2 regions of the Cutibacterium nasicola genome follow, and region 1 is predicted to be linked to the other one. Evidence: riboswitches for the same ligand, from Rfam matches in the RefSeq annotation. Region 1 holds a riboswitch; the other holds the start of a gene.
The links. A riboswitch is a leader RNA that binds a small molecule or an ion and turns the genes downstream of it on or off. The one in region 1 is predicted to bind thiamine pyrophosphate.
Positions count from the first base shown of each region.

Region 2: linked by a shared signal. The riboswitch ahead of thiM (hydroxyethylthiazole kinase) and the one ahead of ACUCCZ_RS10325 (ECF transporter S component) in region 1 are both predicted to bind thiamine pyrophosphate.

Region 1 is NZ_CP199745.2:2,187,169-2,190,577, forward strand. It holds gene ACUCCZ_RS10320 (ATP-binding cassette domain-containing protein) at 1-1,224, opposite strand, end outside; gene ACUCCZ_RS10325 (ECF transporter S component) at 1,221-1,850, opposite strand; TPP riboswitch at 1,886-1,989, opposite strand; gene hrpB (ATP-dependent helicase HrpB) at 2,223-3,409, opposite strand, start outside.
Region 2 is NZ_CP199745.2:1,397,360-1,400,768, reverse strand. It holds partial or broken gene ACUCCZ_RS06485 (FAD-dependent oxidoreductase) at 1-69, shown strand, start outside; gene lpdA (dihydrolipoyl dehydrogenase) at 17-1,363, shown strand; TPP riboswitch at 1,405-1,513, shown strand; gene thiM (hydroxyethylthiazole kinase) at 1,482-2,315, shown strand; gene thiE (thiamine phosphate synthase) at 2,302-2,949, shown strand; gene ACUCCZ_RS06465 (L-lactate dehydrogenase) at 3,047-3,409, shown strand, end outside.

The DNA of each region.
Region 1 (3,409 bases):
GTCGTCGAGGCCGACTGTCGGCTCGTCGAGGAGGAGCAGATCGGGTTTCTGAGCGAGGGCCGCAGCAATGGCAAGGCGTCTCTTCTCGCCACCCGAGCACGTCATGGGGTGGGAGTCGAGGATCGGCGTGAGGCCGAAGGTCCTGACGAGGTCGCGCAGATCAGCATCCTCGGGGACCACCGGGGATGCGAAGAGCTCGTCGGCTGCCGTGCGGGCGACGAGGTAGTTCTCCGGGTTCTGCGGTACCCAGGCGGTGTGCCCGGGCTCGGGAAGGGTGAGCTCACCGGCGGCGGGGGCGTCGAGTCCGGCAAGCAGTCTCAGCAGGGTGGACTTGCCAACCCCACTGGGTCCTGACAAGACCGTGACGTGACCGCGCCGGGCCGAGATGTCGACCCCACGCAGCAGCACGTCGTCGGACTGGGGACGGTAAGCGTCGAGGGCGACGGCACGGGCCACCGTCTCACCGGGAGTGGCGGCATGCCACGGCAGGTCGGTGGGCTCACGCGAGTCGAGGTAGTCTTCGAAATCCCAGATCCGACTGAGGGTGCCGTGATCGGTCAACTCGACAACCTGGTCAAGGATCTCGCCCCACTGATCCGGGTGGTGGTCGACGATGAAAACCGTCCGGTCGTGGGCCATCCTGGCAACTTCGTCACGGATTGCCGCGGCGGACTCCTCGTCCAACATGGAGACGGGCTCGTCAAGCAGCAGCAGGCCAGGGTTGGTGGCAAGAATCCCCGCGATGGCTAGGCGCTGCATCTGACCGCCGGACATTTTCGTCGTCGAGTGGTCCGCGGGCATCGTGAACCGGGCTCGCCGTTGAGAATCCTTGACGATGGGCCAGATGTCCTGGCGTGGGACTCGGTGGTTCTCCGGCCCGAAGGCGGTATCTCGTCCGCACGTGGCAGCGACAACGGAATGAATCGGTTCCTGCTGCAGCAGACCAACGCTCACACCACCGGACCAAGTACTCACCCGACCCGTCAGGTCGTAGCTCTCCTCCTCCAGCAAACCGCCGACGGCGTGCAACAGAGTGGTTTTGCCAGCACCCGACGGTCCGGCAATGAGGACCCGCGACCCGGCTGCCAGATGAAGGTCGATGGGGCCCAGAATCGGATCGTCGCGGTCAGGGACGCCGATCGTCAACCCCTCGACATCCACCGGAACCGCGCGACGACCGGAAACCTTGCCGACCTGGTCGTCCCGGGTCAACACATCAGTCATGACAGTTTCCGGGTCGCCTTCGCACCCTTGGCGGTCTTGGGGCCACGCAAGTCGCGGGAGACCGCGAAAGGGTTGAGGGCACCGGCAGCCGCCAGGCCGCGGACGGTTCCCCACGCCAGCAGCCCGCCAAGCAGCGCTCCGGAAACGATCATCAACATGAAGTAGACGATGGTGTCGCCAACGCGGAACATCGGATAGTAGGCGATGCGTTCGTAGATGCCCTCAGCGAAACCGGTGAGAGCTCCGGCCACTATGGCGAGCCTCGGGCCAACCTTGCGATAGGCGACGACAAGCAGGCACAGTTCCATCGGCAGAGCCTGGATGACTCCGGAGATGATGGTGCCTGGACCCCATGGGCCTCCCAGAGCCGCCTCGATACATGCAGCAAGAATCTCTGCGAGAAGGGCAGCGCCCGGTTTGCGGACGACGAGGCCGGCGATGAGGGCGGGTAGGAACCAGATGCCGGTGAGAATGCCCTCGGCTGGCACATACACCGAGGACACCGGCTTGAGGAGGCTGTAGAGAGCGCCGTAACCGAGGAAGATGACGCCGAAGGCCACCGCGATCATCACTGGGGTGACGATGTCAATGGTGCGATACCGCATGGCAGGTTTGTCGCTGGTCATGGAAGTCCTTCCGTTCATTCGGAAGGGGGCGCACATGCGCGAAGAGCCCGACTCCCTACGCCGGTCCTAACCGGTTCAGGTTCGAGGGTCTGGGCGGTGCCCACTCTCAGCATCCGATGATGCTCCCCTGTCGTCGCCCCCGATCATAGCCACGGGGACGACAAGACCACCACTGCCTGCGATACATGGGGGGTGGACCATCGTGGCCACCGGTCGCACTCCCCCTCAGGAGTCTTCGCTGCCTCACCGCCCTCAGACGATTGTGGCAATCGTGATGCAGATACTCCCCCACGCCATTCCAGGCGGCTCTCCACGACATCGCAAACCACTTCACCACACGCGCCGCGCTCCGGGGCGACCAGGTCAGTCTGCCTACCGAGAACGGTTGGTGTGCTTGGTGGGGACGGCCGTCATGGGATCCTCCGGCCACGGATGTTTGGAGTAGCGTACGCGGTTCTCAGCCCTCACCCCGGGATACACGTTCGCCCAGAAACTCGCCAGGTCGTCGGTAACTGCCAATGGTCGCCGGGCCGGCGACAACAGGTGAAGGACCACCCTCACCTTCCCGTCACAGATCGTCGGGTCATCAGTCCACCCGAAACACTCCTGGAGCTTGACCGCGAGCACCGGGGCGGCGTCACTGTCGGGTTCCGGATAATCGACGCGGATTCGCGACCCGCTGGGGACCGTGATGGTCTCGGGGACAAGCTCGTCGAGACGAGCGGACTCCTGCCACCCCAACAGCCCACGAAGGCCAGAGGTGGCGTCACTCCCGCGCCCGGCCGCCAGGCCATCCAGGTCGAGCCACTCCTCGGCGCGGGACAGCAGGGCCGCGTCGCTGACATCCGGCCAAGGGCCACCGAGAACCCGATGGGCCAGGGCAAGCCGACGCCTCAGGGACTCACCGTTCTTCGTCAGATCCACTGTCCCGAGCCCGCGAGACCTCACTGCTTCCAGCACGGCGCGACGAGCCTCATCACTCCCTGGTTGGACCGGGGTGGATGACAACTCAATGGCACCAAGCCGCGAAACGCGTCGACCGCGAGCCTTGCAACCATCCCAGGTAACCGTCGTCTCGGTCGCAAGCATTGCTGCGCCGGCGTCCAAGGCAGCCGATTCCGTCAGCGGAACCGCAGCCCGGATGAGGGCGCCGCTCGTAGTGCGGGAGGTTCGGGCGACGGCCAACCAGGACTGTCCGAGCAACCCAGGTGAGCAGTTGTGAGGCAGTTCAACTCCGGTGCCACACGCCAGCAGATAGGACGACGACCCCTCTCCCCGACTCCGAGCGATCCACCCCGGGCGAGCCAGCGAGACGACCGTGGCGACGGCGTGATCGTCGGTGATGTGGCTGGCGGGGACGTCGTCGACGAGGCGAGCGAGTCGGTCGGCCTCCCGGCGCCAGACCTTCGCGCCCGGGTGCCGCCCGGTCCGCAGCTGACGCAACTGGGCGACCAGATCGACATCTCTGCCGTCAAGACCGAGCATGGCGACGACCTCAGCGCAGCGACGGGACCCGACGATCGGTGCGCCATCAGTCAGAGCCCTTGCCAGACGCGGGT
Region 2 (3,409 bases), 790 kb from region 1:
GCCGGCCCTGGGGGATATGTTGCGGCGATCCGGGCCGCCCAGCTGGGCCTGGACACCGCCATCGTCGAGGGGGGAACTGGGTGGCGCCTGCACCAACCGTGGCTGTATTCCCACCAAGGCCATGCTCCATGGCGCAGACCTCGCCCATGCTGTCCGACAGGCCGACAGCCTAGGGATCAAAGCCGAGCTCACGGGGATCGATCTCGACGCCCTCGTCGGTCACGCCGACTCGGTCATCGGCCAGTTGCGCGCCGGAATCGGCGGGTTGCTCAAGGCCAATGGCGTCGAGATCATCACCGGCACTGCGGCCATTCCCGCCAAGGGGGCGGTCGAGGTCAACGGCGAGGACGGCACTCGCACCCTGCGCGGAGACCACATCATCCTCGCCACCGGTGCCCGACCGAAGTCGATTCCCGGGGTGACACCTGACGACGACCGGATCTGGACCTCGACCGAGGCCCTGCATCCCTCATCCCTGCCGGACTCCCTGCTCGTCATCGGGTCGGGAGCAATTGACGTTGAGTTCGCGAGCCTGTACTGCGATCTTGGGGTCGAGGTGACGGTGCTCGAAGTCTTGCCACGGATACTCCCGACTGAGGATCCCGAGGTCTGCGCATTCATGGAGCATCACTTTGGTGCCCGGGGTATCCGTGTGCACACGGATGTGTCGGACGTTGCGACGGCCCATGGGGTGACGACGTTTACCACCAAGGAGGGAACTGAGGAATCAGTGACGACAGACGTGGTACTGGTCGCCACGGGAGTCGCCCCGAACACCGAGGGGCTGGGCCTGGATGGGCTGTGTGTCGAACGTGACCGGCGCGGATTCATCGTCGCCGACGAGTGGAGCCGTACCACGGTTGCCGGCCTCTATGTAGTGGGTGACGTGACAGGCGGTCCATGTCTTGCCCACAAAGCCAGCCATGAAGCGGTGGTGTGCGTCGAGCATCTGGCCGGGGTTTCGTCGGCTCATCCCCTGCGACGCGACCGGGTTCCCGGGTGCATTTACACCCGACCTCAGGTGGCGTCGGGCGGAGTGTCCGAGGAAGAGGCAAAGAAGAGTGGAGCCAACATTGTGGTGGGGCGATTTTCCTTGTCAGGTAACGGTAAAGCTCTTGCGCCGGGGGAGGCTGACGGTTTCGTCAAGACCATCTTCGACATCGATACCGGTGAGTTGCTGGGGGCGCACATGGTCGGTCCTGACGGCACCGAGATGATCCAGGGTTTCACCGTTGCCCAGGCTTTCGAGGCCACGCCGGAGACGCTGGTTGAGGCGATCGTCGCGCACCCGACGGTATCTGAAGCGATGCACGAGTCGGTGCTTGCGGCTCTGGGGCGTTCCATTTGGCCACCTGGCCACTGACATGTTGGTGTGGCCAAGTGTCCGCTCGGCGTTAAAGTGGACCACAACAACGCGGGAGCCCACCACAAGGGCTGAGAGGGTGCCGAGATGGTGCCGACCGCCTGAACCTGTCCGGGTAATGCCGGCGAAGGGAGTGGTTGACATGACTGAGTTGTCGAATTTGGTGTCGGAGTCCGTGGAGCGGCTGCGTCGGGACAAGCCGCTGGTGCAGTGCTTGACCAACATCGTGGTTGCCAATTTCACCGCGAATGTGTTGTTGGCTGCGGGGGCGGTTCCTGCCATGGTCGACAACCCTGAGGAATCTGAGAGATTCGCCTCGGTGGCTGACGGCGTGCTCGTCAATACTGGTACTCCGTACCGGGAGACCGCCGAGGCCATGGTTGCTGCCGTGCGGGGCGCAGCAGGTGGTGACACACCCTGGGTGCTCGACCCAGTGGGAGTCGGGATGCCATGGCGTACCCAAGTCGCCCTGGACGCTTTGTGCGTCGGCGCTCCAGCCGTCATCAGGGCGAACGCCTCCGAGGTGTTGACACTGGCCGGAACAGGAGCGTCTGCTCGAGGGCCGGAGGCCGGAGATGCCGTCGAGGACGCATTGGGATCCGCAGCTGATCTCGTGCGCACATACGGCACTGTGGTCGCCATCAGTGGCCCCGTCGATCACATCATGGACGTGCACCGGCACGTAACCGTGTCATCGGGGCATGAATGGATGGCGCGAGTGACCGGCGTCGGATGCTCGCTGGGGGCTCTCACGGCGGCCTTTGCAGGCGTCCAGAATGATCATCTCATTGCCGCTGCATCCGCAACCGCCATGGTGTGTGTGGCTGCCGAACGAGCGGCGGATCACAGTGTGGGTCCGGGTGGATTCGCTCAGGCTCTCATCGACGAACTGTTCCTGGTCTCACCCGATGAAGTTGGCGCGCAGGGAGGGCTTCGCGATGTCACGTCCTGACTTCGACCTGTCGGTGTACCTCGTCACAGACACCGCCCAATGCGGTGGTCCAGACGCGGTCGTCGAGACCGTGCGGCGCGCTGTCGCCGGTGGAGTGACTCTGGTTCAGTTTCGCGACCACGATATGCCCGACGACGAATTCGTCGTCGTAGGAAGACGGGTGCGGAATGTGTGCAGCGGCGTACCCCTCATCATTGACGACCGGGTGCATCTGGTCGCCGACATCGGGGCGGACGGCGTCCATGTCGGGCAGTCCGACATGCCGGTAGCCCAGGCTCGAGAGATTCTCGGGGACGATCTGCTGATCGGCTTGTCCGCGCAGATCCCTGCTCACGTGGAGGCTGCGCTGTCTCATGGCCGTGACGTTGTCGACTACTTGGGCGTCGGGGCCTTGCACAGCACGGGAACCAAACCTGAGGCAGGGGAGCTCCGCCTGGCTGCGATACGCGCTGTCGTCGACGTCAGTCCGTGGCCGGTATGCGTCATCGGGGGAGTCACTGTCTGTGATGCTCAGGACGTAGCCCGGATGGGCTGTGACGGCCTCAGCGTGGTCTCGGCAATTTGTCGAAGCGCCGATCCCGAGTCCAGCGCTCGGGAGCTCGCACAGGCGTGGCGCCGAGCGAACGGGCGGTGACCTCAAGGCATGCACAACCGCCCAGCCTTGCTGACAGCTTGTTCAGATGAGCAGCCCCGGTGCGCAGGATCCATCATCAGACACGAGGCACCCTAAGATGATGAGCATGAGCACTTTTGACGCCACCCGTCGCGCCTCCAAAATTTCCGTTGTTGGTGCTGGTTCGGTCGGTTCTTCACTGGCCTACGCTTGCCTCATTCGTGGATCAGCTGACCTCGTTGCCCTCTATGACATCGCCAAGGACAAGGTCGAGGCTGAGGTAGCAGATCTCGCCCACGGCACCCAGTTCACTCCTGCGTCGGTCATGGGTGGCGCTGACGTTCACGACACTGCCGACTCTGACGTCGTCTTCATCACGGCCGGGGCCAGGCAAAAGCCAGGCCAGACTCGTCTGGACCTCGCTGGCGTCAACGCCAATATCTTGCGCTCTCTCATGCCGCAACTGGTTGAACAGTCCCCG